DNA from 2 places in the Mycobacterium sp. NGS57 genome. Region 2 is predicted to be linked to the other one. Evidence: riboswitches for the same ligand, from Rfam matches in the RefSeq annotation. Region 2 holds a riboswitch; the other holds the start of a gene.

Region 1 (11,642 bases), on a different contig from region 2:
CCAGGTGAACAGCATCCAGGACACCAGCAGCGAGATCAGGATCGAGATCAGCCGGAACAGCCAGTCGAACACCGAGAACTCGGGTATTCCAAGCCATCTCAGCACGGCGCCCATCGGGGCGGCGTGGCCGAGGGTGCTCAGCACCACGCTCGCCAGGGCCACCAGGAACGTCCCCACCATCGCCGCCAGGTCGGAAAGCTTGTCGCGCACAAAGCCCGGCGACTCGATGCGCTGATCCCACCACATCTCGGTCACCGCCGCGCGCAGGTGCGAGATCCAGCCGAGGCCGGCCCAGGCCGCGGTCACCAGGCCGATGACACCGACCGAGGTCCGCGCGTCGATCGCCGAGTTCATCAGGTCGACGAGTTGTTGCGACAAAGCGCCCGTCACCGCGGATCGGATGTGCGCGTCGATCGTGGCCAGCAACTCGGGGCGGCGCGACAGCAAAAATCCGAACGCCGCGAAACCCACCATCAGCAACGGAAATAGCGCAAAGATCGTGTAGTAGGACAGGCCCGCGGCGTAGAAGCCGCCGTTGCGATCGCCGAAGCGCCGGTAGGCGCGCAGCACGTGATCGATCCACCCGAACCGGGCCCGCAGCCGGTCAATCAGCCCCGGCTTGGTCGGCTCGGTCATGGTCAAACCTATTCGGCTAGCGGAAGAAACCCTAACCGATCGTAAACCCGCCGAACGGTTTTGCCCGCCACCTCCTCGGCGCGCTGCGCCCCGGCCGCGAGCACCGACTCCAATTCCGTGCGATCGGCCATCAATTCGTCGACGCGTGCCTTGATCGGCCCGACGAACTCGACGACGGCCTCGGCGGTGTCCTTCTTCAAGTCGCCGTAGCCGCGCCCCGCGTAGCCCTCGACGAGCGTCTCGATGCCGACCCCGGTGACCGCCGACTGGATGGTCAGCAGGTTCGACACGCCGGCCTTGGCCGCTGTGTCGTAACGGATCTCGCGCTCGCTGTCGGTCACCGCGGAGCGAATTTTCTTGGCCGACAACGCCGGATCGTCGAGCAGGTTGATCAGACCGGCATCGCTGGCCGCCGATTTGCTCATCTTCGACGTCGGATCCTGCAGGTCGTAGATCTTGGCGGTGACCTTGGGGATGAGCACGTCGGGAACCACGAAGGTGTCGGGGAAGCGGGCGTTGAACCGCTGCGCGATGTCGCGCGCCAGCTCGAGATGCTGGCGCTGGTCCTCCCCCACGGGCACCAGGTCGCTGTCGTAGGCCAGCACGTCGGCGGCCTGCAGGACGGGATAGGTGAAAAGGCCCACCGTGGTCGAGTCGCTGCCGTGGCGCGTGGACTTGTCCTTGAACTGCGTCATGCGCGACGCCTGCCCGAACCCGGTGAAGCAACCCAGCACCCACGCCAGCTGGGCATGGGCGGGCACGTGGCTCTGCACGAACACGGTGCTGCGGGCGGGGTCGATGCCCAGCGCCAGGTACTGGGCGGCGGTGATCAGGGTGCGGCGGCGCAGGGCGTCGGGATCCTGCGGAATGGTGATGGCGTGCAGGTCGACGACGCAGAAGAACGGGTCGTGGTCGTCCTGCAGGCCGACCCACTGCGTGATCGCACCCAACGCGTTGCCGAGGTGAAGCGAGTCGGACGTGGGCTGCACGCCGGAGAAGATCCGGCTGGATCCGGTAGCGGTGCTCATGATGCCGTCGATCTTTTCACGACGGGCACAGGGCGCCTCGACCACCGGTCATCCCTTTGTTGCGGTACCGGCGGTACCGCCTTTACTGTCGGCACTATGACGTCTCGAGCCCCCATCCACCTCGGCTCCGGGGAACCCGTGTTGTTCCTGCACCCCTTCCTGCTGTCCCAGACGGTATGGGAGGACGTGGCGCAGCGGGTGGCCGACACCGGTCGCTATGAGGTGTTCGCCCCGACCATGGCCGGCCACAACGGCGGGCCGTACGCCGGCACCTGGCTGTTGAGCTCGGCGGTCCTGGCCGACCGCATCGAGGGTCAGATGGACGAGCTCGGCTGGAAGACCGCCCACATCGTCGGCAACTCGCTGGGCGGCTGGGTCGCGTTCGAACTCGAGCGGCGCGGGCGCGCCCGCAGCGTCACCGGCATCGCGCCAGCCGGCGGGTGGACGCGGTTCAGCCCGGTGAAGTTCGAGGTGATCGGCAAGTTCATCTCGGGGCTGCCGATCCTGCTGCTGACCCGCCTGCTCGGCCAGCGGGTGCTGCGGCTGCCGTTCAGCCGCCGGCTGGCGACCCTGCCGCTCAGCGCGTCGCCGGATGGGGTGAGCGAGCGGAAGCTGTCCGGCATCGTCGACGACGCCGCGCATTGCCCGGCCTATTTCCAGCTGCTGGTCAAGGCGTTGCTGCTGCCGGGGTTGCTCGAGTTGGCCGACACCGCCGTGCCCGCCCACCTCGTGCTGTGCGAAAAGGACCGGGTGGTGCCGCCGCAGCGGTTCAGCCGGCACTTCACCGACTTTTTGCCCAAGGACACGAGGGTGACCCGGCTCGACGGCGTCGGCCACGTGCCGATGCTGGAGGCGCCCGATCGCATCGCCGACGTCGTCACCGACTTCCTCGACGAGTGCACCAAAGGTGACGGGCGCCGCGAGGAATCAGCCGGCTAAGGCCTTGTCGAGGTTCTCGGCGATGGAGTTGAGGAACTCCTCGCTCTGCTGCCACTCCTGATCGGGACCGATCAGGATGGCGAGGTCCTTGGTCATCTTGCCGCCCTCGACGGTGGAGATGACGACCTCCTCCAGCTTCTGGGCGAAGTCGCTGACCTCGGGTGTGTCATCCAGCTTGCCGCGGTGCTGCAGCCCGCGCGTCCAGGCGAAGATCGATGCGATCGGGTTGGTGGAGGTCGGCTTGCCGGCCTGGTACTGCCGGAAGTGGCGGGTGACGGTGCCGTGCGCGGCCTCGGCCTCCACCGTCTTGCCGTCGGCCGTCATCAGCACCGACGTCATCAGCCCCAACGATCCGTAGCCCTGCGCGACGGTGTCGGACTGCACGTCGCCGTCGTAGTTTTTGCAGGCCCACACGTAGCCGCCCTCCCACTTGAGGCAGGCGGCCACCATGTCGTCGATGAGCCGGTGCTCGTAGGTCAGGCCCTCGGCCTCGAACTGCTCCTTGAACTCCTCGTCGTAGATGCGCTGGAACTCGTCTTTGAACATGCCGTCGTAGGCCTTGAGGATGGTGTTCTTGGTGGACAGATACACCGGCCATTTGGCGTTCAGGCCGTAGGTGAACGACGCCCGCGCGAAGTCCTGGATGGATTGCTTGAAGTTGTACATCCCCATCACGACGCCGCCGTCCTCGGGGATGGTCACCATCTCGTGCACCATCGGCTCGCTGCCGTCGGCGGGGGTGAACGTCAGCGAGACGGTACCCGGCTTGTCGACTTTGAAATTCGTCGCCCGGTACTGGTCACCAAAGGCGTGACGGCCGATGACAATCGGTTTGGTCCAGCCCGGAACCAGGCGCGGCACATTCGAAATCACGATCGGTTCGCGGAAGATGGTGCCGCCCAGGATGTTCCGAATGGTCCCGTTCGGCGACAGCCACATCTTCTTCAAGTTGAATTCGGAGACGCGGGCCTCGTCGGGGGTGATGGTGGCGCATTTGACGCCCACGCCGTGCCTTTTGATGGCGTAGGCCGCGTCGATCGTCACCTGGTCGTCGGTGCGGTCGCGGTGCTCCATCCCCAGGTCGTAGTACTCCAGGTTGATGTCGAGATGGGGCAGGATGAGCATGTCCTTGATGAGCTTCCAGATGACGCGGGTCATCTCGTCGCCGTCGAGCTCGACTACCGGGCCCTTGACCTTGATCTTGGATTCGCCTGCCATATCGAGTTCGACTTTCTCTCGCGGCCCTTAACCTTGCGAAGCTGCCAGCGCTTCGTTGAACGTCTTGCTCGGCCGCATCACTGCAGTCGTCTTCTCGGTGTCCGGGCGATAGTAGCCGCCGATGTCGACCGCCTCGCCCTGCTCCTCCGCGAGTTCGGCCACGATCTTGTCCTCGTTGCGGCTCAATTCGTCGGCCAGCGAGGCGAAGTGCTCGCGCAACTCTTCGTCGTCGGATTGCGCGGCGAGTTGCTCGGCCCAGTACAACGCCAGGTAGAACTGGCTGCCGCGATTGTCGAGTTCGCCGGTCTTGCGTGACGGACTCTTGTTGTTCTCCAACAACTTTCCGATCGCCGCATCCAGTGTCTTGCCCAAAAGCTCGGCGCGCTCGTTGTCGGTCTTGACACCGATGTCTTCGAAACACGCTCCCAGCGCCAGGAACTCACCGAGGGAATCCCAGCGCAGGTGATTTTCCTCGACGAGCTGGTGGACGTGCTTCGGTGCCGAACCGCCCGCTCCCGTCTCGTACATCGCGCCGCCGGACAACAGCGGGACGATGGACAGCATCTTGGCGCTGGTGCCGAGCTCCAGGATCGGGAACAGGTCGGTGAGGTAGTCGCGCAGGATGTTTCCGGTCGCGGCGATGGTGTCCTGTCCGCGCATCGCGCGCTCCAGCGTGTACCGCATGGCCCATACCTGCGGCATGATCTGGATTTGGAGGCCCTCGGTGTCGTGCTCCTTCAGGTACGCCTTGACCTTCTTGCGCAGTTCGACCTCGTGCGGGCGTTCGGTGTCGAGCCAGAACACCACCGTCATGCCCGAGTTGCGCGCCCGGGTGACGGCCAGCTTGACCCAGTCCCGGATCGCCTCGTCGGTGACGATCGGCATCCGCCAGATGTCGCCTTCTTCCACGTTCTGACTGAGCAGGACCTCCCCGGTCTCGAGGTCGACGATGTTGGCGACACCGTCCTCGGGGATCTCGAATGTCTTGTCGTGCGAGCCGTATTCCTCGGCCTGCTGGGCCATCAGGCCCACGTTGGGCACCGTGCCCATCGTCGTCGGGTCGAACTGCCCGTGGGTTTTGCAGAAGTTGATGATCTCCTGGTAGATGCGGGCGAAGGTCGACTCGGGGTTGACGGCCTTGGTGTCCTTCTGCCGCCCGTCGGCGCCCCACATCTTGCCGCCGGCGCGGATCATCGCCGGCATCGACGCATCCACGATCACGTCGCTGGGCGAATGGAAGTTGGTGATGCCCTTGGCCGAATCGACCATCGCGAGCTCGGGACGGTGTTCGTGGCAGGCGTGCAGGTCGCGGATGATCTCCTCGTGCAGGGAGGCGGGCAGCGACTCGATCTTGTCGTAGAGATCGACCAATCCGTTGTTGACGTTGACGCCGAGTTCGTCGAACAGCTCCTGGTGCTTGGCGAACGCATCCTTGTAGAAAATCTTCACGGCGTGGCCGAAGACGATGGGATGGGAGACCTTCATCATGGTCGCCTTGACGTGGAGCGAGAACATCACGCCGGTCTCGTAGGCGTCCTGCATCTGCTCCTCGTAGAACTCGCAGAGTGCCTTCTTGCTCATGAACATGCTGTCGATGACGTCGCCGTCGCGCAGCTCGACCTTGTCCTTGAGCTCGAGGGTCTGACCGCTTTGGGTTTCCAGCACCATCTTCACGCTGCGCGCGCGATCCAGCGTCATCGACTTCTCCCCGTGGTAAAAGTCGCCGTGCCGCATGGTCGCGACGTGGGTGCGCGCCGCCGGCGAAAACTCCCCCATGCTGTGCGGGTGCTTGCGCGCGTACTCCTTGACGGCCTTGGGCGCGCGCCGGTCGGAGTTGCCCTCACGCAGTACCGGGTTGACCGCGCTGCCAAGGCATTTGGCATAGCGCTCCCGAATTGCCTTGTCCTCGTCGGTCTTCGGATTCTGCGGAAAGTCCGGAACCTTGAAGCCCTTCCCTTGCAGCTCCTTGATCGCGGCGACCAGCTGGGGCACCGAGGCGCTGATGTTCGGCAGCTTGATGATGTTGGTGTCGGGCCGCTTCGTCAGCGCGCCCAGTTCCGCCAGGGCGTCCGGCACCCGCTGCTCTTCGGTCAGGTGATCGGGGAACTCCGCCAGGATCCGGGCGGCCAGCGAGATGTCACCCGTCTCGATCTTGAGGCCCGCCGGCTCGGCGAAGGCCCGCACGATCGGCAGGAACGCGTAGGTCGCCAGCAGCGGCGCCTCGTCGGTCAACGTGTAGATGACGGTCGGCTGTTCGGCGCACACGGTCCATCTCTCCTGGCGTCATTGATCGGATATCGATGGGGCTCAGCGTTCTGGCTGCCACGTTATCAAGGGTGTTTGGACAGGCGTCGACCGCAGGCCAGCGCGCTGAACTGCGGCACCGGTGGCCGCCGGACCATAGGAGTTGGCTCGAGTTGGCGGGGACTCGCCGCTATGAGATAGGCTTCACATCGGTCATGAGTGCCAGCGCTAAGCCCCGGCTTGCTGGCCGGCAACCCTCCAACCGCGGTGGGGTGCCCCGGGTGAAAGACCAGGTCTAGTAGCCACAGGCTGCGCGGCAAGCGCGGGTCCGCCATAACGGACCCCTGACTAGAGGGGAAACGTGATGTGCACTCATCAAGCTCATTTGCGGCGCTTCGTGTGCCGTCGCTAGGTCGACGGCGCACTTCCCGATGCCAGTTCATGCCCTTCCGAGAAGAAAGCACCGCCGCACGTGAGCTCTAGAGACAGCGAGACAGATACCGCCGACCCCACCGCGCATTGGTCGTTCGAGACCAAGCAGGTGCACGCCGGCCAGCAGGCCGACCCGACCACCCACGCCCGCGCCCTGCCGATCTACCAGACCACCTCGTACACCTTCGACGACACTGCGCACGCCGCGGCGCTGTTCGGGCTCGAGGTTCCGGGCAACATCTACACCCGGATCGGCAACCCGACCACCGACGTCGTCGAGCAGCGGGTCGCCGCGCTCGAGGGCGGCGTCGCCGCGCTGTTTCTCAGCTCCGGGCAGGCGGCTGAGACATTCGCCATATTGAACCTCGCATGTGCCGGCGATCACATCGTGTCCAGCCCGCGGCTCTACGGCGGCACGTACAACCTGTTCCACTATTCGCTGGCCAAGCTCGGCATCGAGGTCAGCTTCGTCGCCAATCCCGACGACCTCGACTCGTGGCAGGCCGCGGTCCGGCCCAACACCAAGGCGTTCTTCGCCGAGACCATCTCCAACCCGCAGATCGACGTGCTGGACACGCCCGGGGTCGCCGGGGTGGCCCACGCCAGCGGGGTGCCGCTGATCGTCGACAACACCATCGCCACTCCGTACCTGATCCAGCCGTTCACGCAGGGCGCCGACATCGTGGTGCACTCGGCCACCAAGTACCTGGGCGGGCACGGCTCCGCGATCGCGGGCGTCATCGTCGACGGCGGCACCTTCGACTGGACGCAGGGCCGCTTCCCCGGGTTCACCACGCCCGACCCCAGCTACCACGGCGTGGTGTACGCCGAGCTGGGCCCGCCGGCGTATGCGCTCAAGGCGCGCGTGCAACTGCTGCGCGACCTCGGGTCGGCCGCCGCGCCGTTCAACGCGTTCCTGGTGGCCCAGGGCCTGGAAACGCTGAGCCTGCGCATGGAGCGCCACGTCGCCAACGCCCAGCGGGTCGCCGAGTTTCTGGCCGGCCATGACGGGGTGGTGTCGGTGAACTATGCGGGGCTGCCCGGCTCGCCGTGGTACGAACGCGGAAAGAAGCTGGCGCCCAAGGGAACCGGGGCCGTGCTGGCGTTCGAGCTGGCCGGCGGCGTCGAGGCCGGCAAGGCGTTCGTCAACGCCCTCAAGCTGCACAGCCACGTCGCCAACATCGGCGACGTGCGCTCGCTGGTGATTCACCCGGCGTCGACCACGCATGCCCAGCTGAGCCCCGAGGAGCAGCTGAGCACCGGCGTCAGCCCCGGGCTGGTGCGGCTGGCCGTCGGCATCGAGGGCATCGACGACATCCTGGCCGACCTGGAGCTCGGGTTTGCCGCGGCCCGGAAGTTCAGCGGTGAGTCACACACCGTGGCGGCGGTCTGAAGAGTCTGACATGACGATCTCCGACGTTGGAACCCAGACGCTGCCCGCCGAAGGCGAAGTCGGGTATGTCCACATCGGCTCGCTGCGGCTGGAAAGCGGTGAGGTGATTGACGACGTCTGCATCGCCGTCCAGCGCTGGGGCGAGCTGTCGCCCACACGCGACAACGTAGTGGTGGTGCTGCACGCGCTGACCGGCGATTCCCACATCACCGGGCCCGCCGGCCCCGGACACCCCACGCCCGGCTGGTGGGACGGCGTGGCCGGGCCGGGCGCGCCGATCGACACCGACCGCTGGTGCGCGGTGGCCACCAACGTGCTGGGTGGCTGCCGCGGATCCACCGGCCCCAGCTCGCTCGCGCGCGACGGAAAGCCTTGGGGCTCACGGTTTCCGCTGATTTCGGTGCGCGACCAGGTGGCCGCCGACATCACCGCGCTGGCCGCTCTGGGCATCGACCAGGTGGCCGCCGTGGTCGGCGGATCCATGGGCGGCGCAAGGGCTTTGGAGTGGATCGTCGGTCACCCGGAGCGGGTGCGTGCCGGGCTGCTGCTGGCCGTCGGGGCGCGCGCGACCGGAGACCAGATCGGCACCCAGACCACGCAGATCGCGGCCATCAAGGCCGACCCCGACTGGCAGGGCGGCGATTACCACGAGACGGGCCGGGCGCCGGCCGCCGGGTTGACGATCGCGCGGCGCTTCGCGCACCTGACCTATCGCGGCGAGGCGGAGCTGGACACCCGGTTCGCCAACGACAGCCAGGGCGGCGAGGACCCGGGCCCCCCATTCGGAGGCGGCCGCTACGCCGTGCAGAGCTACCTGGAACACCAGGGCGACAAGCTGCTGGCCCGCTTCGACGCCGGCAGCTACGTCATCCTGACCGAGGCGCTGAACAGCCACGACGTCGGCCGCGGCCGGGGCGGGGTCGAAGCGGCCCTGCGCGGGTGCCCGGTGCCGGTGGTGGTCGGCGGCATCACCTCCGACCGGCTCTACCCGCTGCGCCTGCAACAGGAGCTGGCCGAGCTCCTGCCGGGTTGCGCCGAACTCCATGTGGTCGAGTCGATCTGCGGGCACGACGGGTTCCTGGTGGAATCCGAGGCCGTCGGCGAGTTGATCCGCAAGACGCTCGACCTGGCCGACCCGCGATGACCCGGGCCGGCCAGGACCGCTCGCTGTCGTTCGGCTCTGCGGCCGCGGCCTACGAGCGCGGCCGCCCCTCCTATCCGCCCGAGGCGATCGACTGGCTGCTGCCGAGCGGGGCCCGCCAGGTGCTCGACCTCGGCGCCGGCACCGGCAAGCTGACCACTCGGCTGGTGGAGCGCGGCCTGGACGTGGTGGCCGTCGACCCGATCCCCGACATGCTCGAAGTACTGCGCAGCTCGCTGCCGGAAACGCGTGCCCTGCTGGGCACGGCCGAAGAAATTCCGTTGGAGGACAACAGCGTTGACGCGGTGCTGGTCGCCCAGGCGTGGCACTGGGTCAATCCCGAGCGGGCGATCCCCGAGGTGGCCCGGGTGCTGCGGCCCGGCGGGCGGCTCGGGCTGGTGTGGAACACCCGCGACGAGCGGCTGGGCTGGGTGCGCGAGTTGGGCGAGATCATCGGCTCCGACGGCGACGGCCGCTTCGACGTCAACTTGTCCGAGTCGTTCACCGGGCCGGAGCGTCATCAGCTCGAGTGGACGAATTACCTGACGCCGCAAGCGTTGATCGACCTGGTGGCGTCGCGCAGCTACTGCATTACCTCACCGACCGAGGTGCGCACCAGGACGCTCGAGCAGGTGCGCGAGTTGCTGGCCACCCATCCGGCACTGACGAATTCGGCCGGCCTGGCGCTGCCGTACGTCACCGTGTGCATCCGGGCGGCGCTGACGGGTTAGGGCTAGGGCCGGAGCGCACCGAGGAGCTTGTCGACGTCTGAGTTCGTGTTGTACAGGTGAAACCCGACCCGGGTCGCCCCCGCGCGCACCGATGCCCGGATACCGGCCCGCCGCAGGGCATCTGGGGCGCCATCCACCGAGAATGCCACGATCGCCGACTCGGCAGCGGGCAGCTGCAATTCGGTGCGCAAGCGGTTCGCCAGCCGCAGCGTGTGGGACTCGACGGCGACGCGATCCAGCGACGCCAGCCACGTCAGCGACAGCGCCGCGCCCAGCATGCTGAACCACGCCGGCGACGCGTCGAACCGCCGCGCGTTCTCGGCCAGCCGCATCGGCAGCCCGTACAGCGACGACCACATGTCCGCCCCCGCGTACGGGCTGGCGGTGTGCGGGGTGAGCGTGTCCATCATGCGCTGGCTCAACGACATCCAGGCCACCCCGCGCGGCCCGAGCAGCCACTTGTAACTGGCCGCGACGGCGACGTCGGACCATCCCAGCGTGACGTTCTTCCAGCCCAGGGCCTGGCTCACGTCGAGCACGGTGATGGCGCGCGAATCGGCGACGCTGGCGCGCAGCGACTCAAGGTCCAGCAAGGCGCCGTCGGCGGACTGGACGAGGCTGGCCGCCGCGACGTCGAAATCACCGGCGGAATCCTCGAATTGGCCCGGCGCCAGCTCGGTGACGGTGACACCACGCGCGGCCTGAGCGACGAACGGGAAGGTGACACTGGTGAATTCGCCCTGCAACGCCGCCACCCGGCTGCCGTCGGGGATCGCGGCGGCGACCAGGCCGATCGCCGACGACACGCTGGTCCCCAGCGCCACCCGGTGTTCGTCGGCGCCGATCAGCGACGCGTAGGCCGCTCGGCTGGCACCCATCGGCTCGTCGAACGCGCGGATCTGCAACTCGCCCTCTTCCCACGATCGGATGCAGTCGCGCAGCGCCTCGGCCGCAAACCGCGGCGGCAACCCGAATGTCGGGGTGTCTAGGAATCCTTCGGCGCCGACGAACTCCGCGCCGAACGCTTCGCGGGTCATGCGGCATTTCACCACAAAGGTTGTAGTGCCGTCAGAAAGTCAATCCCGAGAACATGACACGGTCAGGGTCGTACTTCTGGCGCACCGCCGTCAGCTGCGACAGGTTCGAGCCGAAGTACCGCGAGGCCGAGCTGTTGGTCTCCAGGTAGTTGACGTAGCCGCCCACCGAGAACTGCTGCACCGCTTGGTGAGCGGAGCTCAGCCACTGCGCGGCCGCGGGCACCTGGTTGGCGACGGGTTCGACGTACCACTGCAGCAGCGCGGACTGTTTGCGCCACGGGAAGGCCGTGTCCCCCGCCGCGACGTCGGCGACGGCGCCGTCCAGCGGGTCGACGAGCAGCGACGCCTTGCCCGCGGAGGCCGGCCACTGCCCGATCGCCGTCGCGATGGCATGGGCCGCAGCCGAATCGATCGTCGTGAGCACGTCGGACCCGGCCACGAAACCGACGGGCGACGTCGTCGAGCTGCCGCCGGCCAGATACGTCACCAGGTCCATGTGGCTGAGCGTCTTGTTCTGCACCGCGGTGGGCGCCACCCCCACCGCGGACTTGATCGCGTCGACGACACCGGGGCCGGCGCCCGCCGGGCAGGTCGCCAGCACATGGCAGTCCGGCTGGCTGCCGACCGAGAGATTGACGATCCCCCAGGTGTTTCGGCCGGCCGCGCTCAGCCACGACTGCCAGCCGACCAGCACCTGCACCGCCGACGCCGGTGGAAAGTCCAGTCGCACCACATCGCTGTCGGCGGTGGCGAAGGTCGCGAACGTCATCGACGTCGTCACCCCGAAATTGCCGCCGCCCCCTCCGCGCAGCGCCCAGAACAGGTCGGGGTGGTCGTTGGCAG
Region 2 (11,642 bases):
CCACCAGCAGCACCCCGACGCCGAAGGCCGCCGCGGTCAGCCACGGAAAACGCCCGTCCGGCGCGAAGCCGCCGCCGGCGAAGAAACTCAGACCGGCGGCGGCTACCGCGGCACCCACCAGCATGGGTGCCTCACCCCAACGGTCCGTGAGGGGGATACCGAGCATGGGGAGCGGCGTCGCGAAGACGCGCCGCTGCGACCACAACAACACGAGCTCGGCCGCCGTGGCCACGCTGAGGACGACGACCCACTCCAGCCGGGCCAGCCACCACGCCCCTGTACCCTCCGGGGGTTGCGGCAGCAGGCCCGCCGGATACGCGACGAGCGCGACGATCACCACCGGGATCATGTGCCACAGGTACAGGGCCATGACGTTGTTGTTCCCAATGGCCAGCGCCCGCTTGACCACACCCGCGCGCAATGCGCGGTTGAGCGCGGGCGCGAGCATGATCACCAATCCCGCCTGCGCGCATCCGAAAGCCAGCAGCGCCGCGGTGGGCGGCGTGGTGTTGTCGATGGTCTGCCCGGGCACACCGATCATGCTGACCGGATAGGGGCCCAGCGCGGTCAACAGGGCCAGCGCGATACCCGAGGCCGCCGCGAGCACCGCGGATCTGCGTAGCGCCAACGACCCACCGTGCCAAGCGATTCCGAGCTGGTAGAACGTGCCCCAGCACAGCAGGTAGTTCGCCCACGCGAGATGGTGTGCATGACCGGCGATCGATGCGATGTCCACCGCCACCACCGCCGCCGCGAGGCCGGCCGGCACCAGCAGCCCCCAACGCCGGTGTGCCGCAATGGCGATCGGCGTCAGCGACACCACCATCAGGTAGACGGCCAAAAACCACAGGTGCATCGCCACCGCCCAGCCCGCGTACTGAAGCGTCGAACCGGCCACGTGACCGGCGCCCAGCGCCACCACGACCACCGAGACCAGCGCGACGTAGGCCGCCGTCGGGCCCAGCACCCGCGCCAGCCGCCGGCGCAGCCAGGCCTGCCGGGACACCCCCTCGGCCTCCCGCCGATGCGCCCAGGACACCGCGCCCGCGTAGCCGGCCACCACGAAAAACGTCGGGACCGCCTGGAAGGGCCACGTCAGCCACTGCGTCCAGGGCAGGTCGACGAGCGGGTTCTGCCTGCCGAATGCTCCGTCGTGATATGTCACCGAACCGGCCAGCCAATGGCCCAGCACGATGAGGACGACACCGGACACCCGATAGAAGTCGACCGCCAGGTCGCGGACCGGTCGCGCGGTGTGCACCCGCGCCAGGCTACCCGCCAAACGGGCCGAAATGCCGTCGCGCACAATAGGCCCATGCAAGGGCCCATCAAGCGCGCTCACCTCGGCGAACTCGAAGTCGGGCGCCTCGGCCTGGGCGCGATGGGCATGTCCGTCGCCTACGCGGGCGCCGGAACCGACGACGCCGAATCCATCCGCACGGTCCATCGCGCCATCGACCTGGGCGTCACGCTGATCGACACCGCCGAGGTGTACGGCCCCTACGTCAACGAGGAACTGGTCGCCCGCGCCCTGCGCGGCCGCCGCGACGAGGTCGCGCTCGCGACCAAGTTCGGCCTGATCTCCCACACCGGACGAGACGGCCTCGACAGCAGCCCCGCCAACATTCGCATCGCCGTCGACGGCTCGCTGCGACGGCTGGAGACCGACCGCATCGACCTCTACTTCCAGCACCGCCTCCACCGCGAGACTCCGATCGAGGACACGATCGGCGCGCTGGCCGAGCTGGTCAGCGCCGGCAAACTCCGGCACATCGGCCTTTCCGAGGTGGGCGTCAACACCATTCGCCGCGCCCACGCCGTTCACCCGATCACCGCCGTGCAGTCCGAATATTCGGTGTGGACGCGCGACCCCGAGGACGGGGTGCTCGACGTCCTGCGCGAACTGGGCATCGGATTCGTCGCCTACTCGCCGCTCGGCCGCGGCTTCCTCACCGGCGCGATCCGCTCCAACCGCGAGCTGCCCGACAGCGACTACCGCAAGACCAACCCGCGCTTCTTCGACGAGAACTTCGCGCACAACCTCAACAGCGCCGACGAATTGCGCGCCATCGCCGGCGACGCCGGCGCCACCCCCGCCCAGATTGCGTTGGCCTGGCTGCTCGCGAAAGGGCCTGACATCGTGCCGATTCCGGGAACCAAGCGCGTCGCGCGGCTCGAGGAGAACGCCGCCGCCGACACGGTCGAACTCACCCCCGATCAGCTGGCCAGCATCGACCGGCTCACCCCACCCGTCGGCGGCCACCACGCCGAGGCGCAAATGGGCTGGATCGACCGCTAGTGGCCGGCGACAAGAAGCTGGTGATCGGCGCCAGCGGCTTCCTCGGCTCCCATGTCACGCGGCAGCTTGTCGCCGCCGGGGCCGACGTGCGAGTCATGTTGCGCCGCACCAGCTCCACCAAGGGGATCGACGACCTGGCCGTCGAGCGGTGCTACGGCGACGTCTTCGACGACGCCGCGCTGCGTGCGGCGATGGCCGGGTGTGACGTCGTCTACTACTGCGTCGTCGACGCCCGGATGTGGCTGCGCGATCCCGCGCCGCTGTTTCGAACCAACGTCGAAGGGTTGCGGCACGTTCTCGACGCCGCCCTGGCCGCGGACCTGACGAAGTTCATATACACCAGCACCACAGGCTCTTTGGCTATCAGCGAGACCAGGGCGGTCACCGAAGACGATCCGCACAACTGGGATCAGGGCGGGGCCTACATCCAGGCCCGGGTGGCCGGCGAAGAGCTGCTGCTGTCCTACGCGCGGGACAAAGGGCTGCCCGCCGCGGCGATGTGCATCTCCACCACCTACGGCCCCGAAGACTGGGCGCCGACCCCGCACGGCTCTGTGATCTCCCTGGTCGCCAACGGGCGGTTCCCGTTCTATCTGGGCTACTCGGCAGAAGTTGTCGGCATCGAAGACGCAGCCAGGGCAATGCTTTTGGCCGCCGAGCGCGGGCGAAGCGGCGAGCGCTACATCATCTCGGACAAGTACCTGAGCATCAAGGAGCTGCACCGCATTGCCGCGACCGCCGTGGGTAGGCGCCCACCGCGCATACCCATCCCGATGCCCGTGCTGCGCGCCGGGGCGCGCGTCAACGACCTGCTGGCGCGGCTGCTGCGCCGCGACCTCCCGTTGGCCTACGCCGGGATGCGCATGGCCGAGCTCATGTCGCCCCTGGACCATTCCAAGGCCGAACGCGAACTCGGGTGGAAACCCGAACCCGTCGAAGACTCGATCCGCAAGGCCGCAATCTTTTTCGCGTCACGCCGCTAATCGTCCGAGGCCTTCGGCGCGCTCGATGCCGGGCTGGACCCGCCTTGCGGGTTGTCGTTCGACGCGTTGACCTGTCTTCCGTCCTCCGCTCGTCTATCGTCGCGGAGGAGGTTCGAGCCCGGTCAGACGTGAGAACGCGTCCCACGATGCGTCTGGGCCGGGCGGCCATTCTTGTTGCCACGCGCTCAGGGGAACGTCGGCAAGCGGGTCGAACCTGCTCGCCAACCGCCCGTACTCCTGCTTCTTCCACTCGCCGAGCCGCTGGACGTGTTTCGTGAACCCCATCAGCCGGTCGATCTGCGCCTTCTGGACTTCCGGTGAACTGTTGCCCCCCACGCCGATCCGATTCATCAGGCTGTGTCGTCCCAGGGCGAGTGGGCGAAATCCCCACGCCGACTGCAGTTCCGCGTTTACGGCCCGGCAATCGGCACACGCCAGCCATGACCACCGCGTGGGGCCGCCAGCCGTTCCCCTGCAGCAGATGATGCACAGGTCGAGCGCACGGGAGACATCACAACCTTTCCATTTCTCGGGCGAGTCTTCGTCCCCGCACGACTGCCAACGACCGTGCAGATAATTCCACCTGCAGGTGGTCGGCACGGGTCCTCGCAGCCATCCGCAAGGAATATGCACGGACAACTCGGTATTGCGCTTGCGTAGTGCCGCATCAGTGATGCTTAGCTTCTGCTTGGTCATTTCTTCGCCATTCCCGGCGACGCCACCCTCGGGCGTCCACCACTTGCACGTGTCACGTGCCGGCTCTTCCCCTGGGGCACCGTGCGGTGGTGGCGCGGTTGCCGGGACGGCGGGCCAGGTACCCGAACAGCCGTCCGCTCTTGAGCGACTCCAGGATAGGGGAGGACCCCGACAGATCCAACCAATGTTTTTGGCAAGCGTGCATCGTTACGCCTCGCGCACCACCGCACCCGACGAGCTGGGACCGCGGGAAAAGCCCTGCGCGATTGGGCGTCAAGTCATGCTCCGCACACGGGCTTGTGCGCTGCGGACGGGCGAATCGCGGAGCTAGTCCGCGGCGGCCAAAGCGCCCGGGCCGTATTTTTTCTCGATCAGCGTCCACGGATCGGCGTACTTGCCCCGGCCCTCAACCCTGCGCTGCAGCTTGAGCGCGGCGCGCATCAGGGGCCGCAACATCGGGCCGAGCACGCGCAAGACGATGCGCAGGTGCCGCTGGGGATCGGCGACCCAGGCCACCGTCTGGTCCCAGTCGTGCTCCTGAAAGCCAAGCAGCGCTTGCGATTCCGTGGTGTCGAACCAGCCCGTGAAACTCCACCCGCGCTCGTCGTCAGGGTCCCCGGGCAGGCTCGCCGAGGGGCCCAGGCGGCCCAGCCCGAGGGCGGCCATCACGTCGTCCTCCAGGTCGCGCTGGAGCTTCACATACGATTCGTTGCCGCCGATGAGCAGCACCTTGCCTGCGATCGCGTCCTGGCGGTCGACACCATTGGCGAAGGCCAGTGCCACGTCGCGTGCGTCGACGGCGTGAATGCGGTTGTCGCGCGGCATCGACTGCACCAGCACCAGGTAGTCGCCGCTGAAGTTCGCCTGCCCATCCGGCGAGATGACCCCGCCCAGCCGGAACAGCGCGTGCGGCAGGCCGCTGGCTTGCACCGCCGCCTCGGCCAGCACCTTGTCCTGGCCGTACTGGTCGATGGGATTCACCGCGGTCTCGGGGGTGATCCGCTCGGGGTGCCGGTAGGGGTTGATCGACCCGTACACCGCGGCGCTGGATGCCATCAGGAACAGCGGGGGAGCGGTCAGGGTCGTGGCGGCCGCCAGCAGGTTCTCGGTGCCCCCGACGTTGACCCGTCGCGCCAGCCCGGGGTGGCGATACGACGGCGGTGACACGATGGCCGCGAGGTGAACGATCGCCTCGGGTTGGTGGGCGGCGAGCAACTCGCGCACCGACGCGGCATCCGTCAGGTCGATGTAGACAGCAACCAGCGCTCCGGCGCCCGCGGACAATTCGGCCGCGGCGGCCACGGTCTTGTCGGTCCGCAGGTCCGTGGCGACGACGGTGCGGCCCCGCTCGAGCAGCAGCTGCGCGCACCGCTTGCCGACCTGACCGAATGCGCCGGTGATCAGGATGGTGCCGGCGGTCATCGGGATCCGGCCGGAGCGTGACATTTCACGCCAAAACTGTAACCCGTCAGTCAAGGCTGTATAGTCACGAAAAGTGCTGTACAGTCGCCCAGCACCAGCTCATCTCTCGAACAGCGCGGGAGGCCACCGGCGATGACGCCCAGGCGAATTCGAGGCCGCCCGTGAGCGGCGACGCGACCGAGTCCGTAGCGGAATTCCGCGACCGGGCCAGGGCCTGGCTGGCCGAGAACCTGCCGCGGCTGGACTCCGAGGACGCGATGGTCCTCGAGCGCGACGAACTGACGTCCTGGCAGCGCGCCCGCGAACTGCAGCGGATGCTGTACGACGGGGGATTCGCCGGAATCTGCTTTCCCCGCGAGTACGGCGGCCTCGGGTTGGGCTACGAGTACAAGAAGGCGTTCGACGCCGAGGCCCTGGCCTACGAGACACCGCTGCTGCTCAACGTCCCGTCCTTCGCGATCTGCTGCGCGACGATCCTCGACATGGGCGGTGAGGAGCAGAAGCGCACCCACATTCGGGCGGCATTGCGCGGCGACGAAGTGCTCGTGCAGCTGCTGTCGGAACCCAGCGGCGGCTCGGACCTCGCGGGCGTCCTCACACGCGCCGACCGCCGCGACGGGCGCTGGATCCTCAACGGCGCCAAGACCTGGAGCACCTGGGCGTTCGCGGCCGACTACGGCCTGTGCCTGGCCCGAACCGATTGGGACGCACCCAAACACGAGGGCCTGACGATGTTTCTGGTGCCGCTGCACCACCCCGGGGTGACGATCAGCCGCATCCAGCAGGTCAACGGCTCAATCGAGTTCTGCGAGGAGTTCTTCGACGACGTCGACCTGGGTGACGACGCGGTCGTCGGGGAGCCGGGCAAGGGGTGGGAGGTCGCGTCGCGCCAGCTCTATCATGAGCGCCGCAGCATGGGCGACGGCTCGGAATACACCAGCGGGCCCGGAATCACTGAGGCCGAGGACGTTTCGGTCGACCTGATGGCGCTGGTCGAGCGCACCGGGCAGGGCGGCAACGAACGCGTCGGGGAGATGGTCGGCCGCGCCCTGGTCCACCGTGCGGTGCACGGGCAACTGAGCGAACACGTCTACCACGCCGTCGTCGCCGGAACCCTGCCCCCCGCAGCCGGATCGATCATCCGGCTCGACATGGCCGAGGTGAGTCACGTCGAGAACGACACCGCGCACTCCGTTGCCGGCGCGGCGGGGGTGGTCGAGGACGACGCGGGGCTGCTCAACATCGGCACGCGGTACCTGGGCCGCCAGGTCGCCAGCATCGGCGGCGGCACCACCGAGATGGCGCGCAACGTGATCGGCGAACGGGTATTGAACTTCCCGCGCGAGTACGCCGCCGACCGCGGCGTGCCGTTCAAACAGGTGCGCCACGGCAAATCCCCAGGAGGAGGCCAGAAGTGAGCGATCAACTTCGTGATATCCGCGAGCTGGCCGAAGACACCGACGCCTACCGCGAGGAGCTGTACCGGCGCTGGACGGGCCTGTTGAGCTACCGCTACATCGGGCGCAATCACTCGTCGATGAACCTCGGCGAGACCGACGACACGGTCACCATCCGCCGCGACATGCGCAACGAGGCGGGCGGATTGATGGTGGCGCCGCTGGCGATCTCGTCGCCCGAGGGCTGCCAGACGGACATGGTCGCGGTCCCCAACCCGGTCATCGCGTCGGTGCAGATCGTCGACCCCGGCTACGACGTCACACGGATCGAGATTGTCGGGTCGGGCATCGTGCACCAGGGCCGGACCATGGGCTACGGGCGGTGCAAGATCGTCGACGCCGACAACCCCGATCGGGTGATCGCGTTCAACGAGGGCCAGGGGGCGGTCATCGGGGTGCCACCGGAAGGCCTTGGCAGGATGGATGTTTCGGGCACCGAGCTGGTGGTCGAGGACTCGCCCGACCTGCCGCCGCTGTGGCAGGCCTTCGGCGCCCGCAAGCGCGACGATGGCCACTGGACGCTGCCCGAACTGAGCACCGAACTCGCCTCACCGGATGCCGCGCTACACATCGGGCCTCAGCATGTCGTCCTCGAGACGGCGGCGACCGACCTGGCCGCCGACGCCGCCGCCACCCGCAGGGTGCAGGTCGCCAGCTGGCACGTCATGTTCATGTCGCGCGGCAAGGTGGGGCCCTTCCGCGTGGAGGGCACGGCGCATCTCGCCGGTTCAGGAGGTGGACCGCGACGCGTCGGCGTGCGCATGCTGCTGCACGACGAGGGCAACGCCGACAAGGCCGTCACCTCGGCCGCGGCGATCTTCGACGTCGTCGACTGACCAGATAGGGTGCAGAAAACCCCGGCACGCGACAGGAGAAGCACAGTGGCAGAACGGTTGGCGGGAAAGGTCGCGATCGTCAGCGGCGGAGCGCGGGGGATGGGTGCCTCGCACGTCAGGACGCTGGTGGCCGAGGGGGCCAAGGTGGTGTTCGGCGACATTCTCGACGACGAGGGCAAGGCGGTCGCGGCCGAAGTCGGTGACGCCGCGCGCTACCTACACCTGGACGTCACGAAGGCCGAGCACTGGGAAGCCGCGGTGGCGACGGCCCTCGGCGAGTTCGGCGGCGTCGACGTGCTGGTGAACAACGCCGGCATCCTCAACATCGGCACCGTCGAGGATTACGAACTCTCCGAGTGGCACAGGATTTTCGACATCAACGTGACCGGGGTGTTCCTCGGCATCCGCGCGGTGGTGAAGCCCATGAAGGAGGCGGGACGCGGGTCGATCATCAACATCTCATCCATCGAGGGGATGGCCGGCACTATCGCCTCCCACGGTTACACCGCAAGCAAATTCGCCGTGCGCGGGCTGACGAAATCGGTGGCGCTGGAACTGGGTCCGAGCGGGATCCGGGTGAACTCCATCCATCCCGGGCTCATCAAGACACCGATGACCGAATGGGTGCCCGACGACATCTTCCAGACCGCGCTGGGCCGCGCCGCCGACCCCCGCGAGGTGTCGAACCTCGTCGTGTACCTGGCCAGCGACGAGTCGAGCTACTCGACAGGCTCCGAGTTCGTCGTGGACGGCGGCACCACCGCCGGCCTGGGGCACAAGGACTTCTCGGCGGTGGACGCCAGTCAACAGCCGGAGTGGGTCACCTAAGCCCTACTGCACTTTCGCGGGTCCGGCGTCGACGAGCTCTTCGCGATGCTTGGCCGGAGTCGGCCAGGGCGACGGCTTCGGGCGCTGTCGCACCCGCTGCGGCCACCAGAACCACTTGCCCAGCAGCGCGGCGATCGATGGCGTCATCAGCGAGCGCACGATCAACGTGTCGAACAGCAACCCCAGGCCGATGGTCGTACCCACCTGGCCGATCACCGTCAACTCACTGACCGCCATCGTCATCATCGTGAACGCGAACACCAGACCCGCCGACGTCACCACCGACCCGGTGCCGCCCATCGATCGGATGATCCCGGTATTCAGGCCGGCGTGGATCTCCTCCTTGAACCGCGCCACCAACAGCAGGTTGTAGTCGGCGCCGACGGCCAGCAGGATGATCACCGACATCGCGAGCACCATCCAGTGCAGTTCGATGCCGATCAGGTGCTGCCAGATCAGCACCGAAAGCCCGAAGGAAGCGCCCAGCGACAGCAGGACCGTGCCCACGATCACCGCCGACGCCACGACGCCCCGGGTGATCAGCAGCATGATGATGAAAATCAGGCACAGCGAGGCGATCCCGGCGATCAGCAGGTCATAGGTGTTGCCGTCGCTGAGGTCCTTGTAGATGGACGCGGTGCCCGCGAGGTAGATCTTGGAGCCCTCCAGCGGAGTGCCCTTCAGCGACTCGTAGGCGGCCTTCTTGATGGCGCCGATGTGCGAAATGCCTTCCTGCGACATCGGATCACCGTCGTGGCTGATGATGAAGCGCACGGCGTGGCCGTCGGGGGAGATGAAGTTCTTCATGCCCTTCTTGAACTCGGCGTTGTTGAACGTCTCCGGCGGCAGATAGAACGAGTCGTCGTTCTTGGACGCGTCGAACGCCTTGCCCATGGCGTTGGAGTTCTTCTGCGCCTCGTTCTGCTGATCCTGCAGGCCCTTCTGGGTCGAATACATGGTCAGCATCGTGGTTTTCATGGCCTTCATGTTCTCGATCATCGACGGCATCAGCGCAACCATCTGCGGCATCAGCGTGTCGAGATGATCCATGACCGGCAGCAGGCTCTGGATGTCGTCGGTCATGATGTCGATGCCGTCGAGCGCATCGAAGACGGACCGGATCGAGAAACAGACCGGGATGTCGTAGCAGTGCTTTTCCCAGTAGAAGTAGCTGCGGAGCGGCCGGAAGAAGTCCTCGAAATCCGCCATGTGCTGACGCAATTCGTCGATATGCATGGTCATGTCGTGCATCTTCTTGACCATGGCATGCATGTCGTTTGACATCTGCACGGTGATGCTGGACATCTTTTCCATGCTGTCGATCGTCGTCTGCATCATGTCGGCCTGTTTGAGCATGTCGGCCATCTGGTCTTCTTGGTACTTCTGATTCATCTGCTGGGTGACGCCCTGCATGCTGATCTGGAACGGGATCGACGTGTGCTCGATCGGCGTGCCCTCCGGCCGGGTGATGGCCTGCACGCGAGAGATTCCCGGGACCCGGAAGATGGTCTTGGCGATCTTGTCGATGACCAGAAAGTCCGCGGAGTTACGCAGATCATGGTCGCTTTCGATCATCAGCACTTCGGGATTCATCCGTGCCTGCGAGAAGTGCCGGTCGGCGGCCGCGTAACCCTCATTCGCGGGCAGATCGGTGGGCAGGTAGTTGCGGTCGTTGTAGTTGGTGCGGTAGCCGGGCAGGGTCAGCAAGCCGACCAGCGCCACCCCGATCGTCATCACCAGGATCGGGCCGGGCCACCGCACGACCAGGGCGCCGACCTTGCGCCAGCCGCGAATCCTTTGCGCCCGCTTGGGTTCCAGAGTATTGCGGAAGCGGCACGCCAGCGAGATGACCGCGGGGCCCAGGGTCAAGGCTGCCGCCACGACGACCACCATGCCGATCGCCAGCGGGATGCCCAGCGTCTGGAAGTAGGGCAGGTTCGTGAAGTGCAGACAGAAGGTGGCGCCGGCGATGGTCAAGCCCGACCCGAGCACCACGTGGGCGGTGCCCTTGTACATCGTGTAGTACGCATCTTCTCGGGATTCGCCAATAGCGCGCGCTTCCTGATACCGACCGATCAGAAAGATCGCATAATCTGTTGCGGCCGCGATCCCCAGGGTGACCAACAGGTTCGTCGCGAACGTCGAGAGCCCGATGAGCTTGAAATAGCCCAGGAACGCGACCATTCCGCGCGCCGCCGACAGCTCGAGCACCACCATCACCAGCGTGAGCAGGACCGTGACGATCGAGCGATAGACCAACAGCAGCATCGCGATGATCACCGTGAATGTGGTCGCCGTGATGAGCTGCATGCTGCGGTCACCGGCCTCGTGCTGGTCCGCCGCCAGCGCCGCGGGGCCGGTGACATAGGCCTTGACCCCGCCGGGCGGGGGCATGCTCTTGACGATCTTCTGAACCGATTCCACCGATTCGTTGGCCAAGGCCTCGCCCTGGTTACCGGCGAGGTAGACCTGGACGTAGGCGGCCTTGCCGTCGTTGCTCTGCGCGCCCGCGCCGGTCAGCGGGTCGCTCCACATATCCTGAACGTGCTCAACGTGTTTGGTGTCGGCGTCGAGTCTCTTGACGACCTCGTCGTAGTACTTATGCGCATCCGCGCCCAGCGGATTCTGGCCCTCGAGGACGATCATCACCGAGCTGTTGGACTTGTACTCGTTGAACACGGCGCCCATGCGCTTGGTCGCGACCACCGACTGCGCGTCGTCGGGGGCCATCGACACCGAGCGCGTCTTGCCGACCTCCTCCAACTGGGGGACGGAGACGTTGAGCACGGCGATGATCGCGATCCAGCCCAGGATGATCGGCACGGCGAACGTCCGGATGAGCCGGGGGATCTTGTCCCGCACGGGTTCGCTGACGACGGGGATGGTGTCGGTGCGGGCGTCGTTGAACGTCGTGCTCATGCGGACTTCACCATGCAGAAGGTCAGCGCGTGTACGCCGTGGGTGAGGTTCTCGTCCTTGACCTCGTCATCGATGGTGATGCGGCAGCCCAGGGAGTTGCCGTCGCTTTGCGCCGAGAGGTTCGGGAACGCCGAAGGCGCGGTGGTGGACAGCACCAGCGTCCACGGCAGCGGCGCGCCGTCGATCCGTTTCGGGTCGGCGG

The links. A riboswitch is a leader RNA that binds a small molecule or an ion and turns the genes downstream of it on or off. The one in region 2 is predicted to bind S-adenosylmethionine.
Region 1: linked by a shared signal. The riboswitch ahead of AC5Y43_RS03995 (bifunctional o-acetylhomoserine/o-acetylserine sulfhydrylase) and the one ahead of AC5Y43_RS06925 (hypothetical protein) in region 2 are both predicted to bind S-adenosylmethionine.

What each region holds. Positions count from the first base shown of each region.
Region 1 is NZ_JCALCP010000002.1:124,351-135,992, reverse strand. It holds gene yhjD (inner membrane protein YhjD) at 1-636, opposite strand, end outside; gene trpS (tryptophan--tRNA ligase) at 645-1,664, opposite strand; gene ephH (epoxide hydrolase EphH) at 1,806-2,603, shown strand; gene AC5Y43_RS04005 (NADP-dependent isocitrate dehydrogenase) at 2,592-3,821, opposite strand; gene AC5Y43_RS04000 (NADP-dependent isocitrate dehydrogenase) at 3,849-6,086, opposite strand; SAM riboswitch class IV at 6,277-6,394, shown strand; gene AC5Y43_RS03995 (bifunctional o-acetylhomoserine/o-acetylserine sulfhydrylase) at 6,538-7,890, shown strand; gene metX (homoserine O-acetyltransferase MetX) at 7,901-9,034, shown strand; gene AC5Y43_RS03985 (class I SAM-dependent methyltransferase) at 9,031-9,762, shown strand; gene AC5Y43_RS03980 (aminotransferase class V-fold PLP-dependent enzyme) at 9,765-10,799, opposite strand; gene AC5Y43_RS03975 (FAD-dependent oxidoreductase) at 10,831-11,642, opposite strand, start outside.
Region 2 is NZ_JCALCP010000003.1:118,879-130,520, forward strand. It holds gene AC5Y43_RS06910 (acyltransferase family protein) at 1-1,270, opposite strand, end outside; gene AC5Y43_RS06915 (aldo/keto reductase) at 1,328-2,299, shown strand; gene AC5Y43_RS06920 (NAD-dependent epimerase/dehydratase family protein) at 2,299-3,282, shown strand; gene AC5Y43_RS06925 (hypothetical protein) at 3,376-3,978, opposite strand; SAM riboswitch class IV at 4,013-4,124, opposite strand; gene AC5Y43_RS06930 (NAD-dependent epimerase/dehydratase family protein) at 4,306-5,400, opposite strand; gene AC5Y43_RS06935 (acyl-CoA dehydrogenase family protein) at 5,562-6,818, shown strand; gene AC5Y43_RS06940 (hypothetical protein) at 6,815-7,693, shown strand; gene AC5Y43_RS06945 (SDR family oxidoreductase) at 7,739-8,521, shown strand; gene AC5Y43_RS06950 (MMPL/RND family transporter) at 8,525-11,440, opposite strand; gene AC5Y43_RS06955 (MmpS family transport accessory protein) at 11,437-11,642, opposite strand, start outside.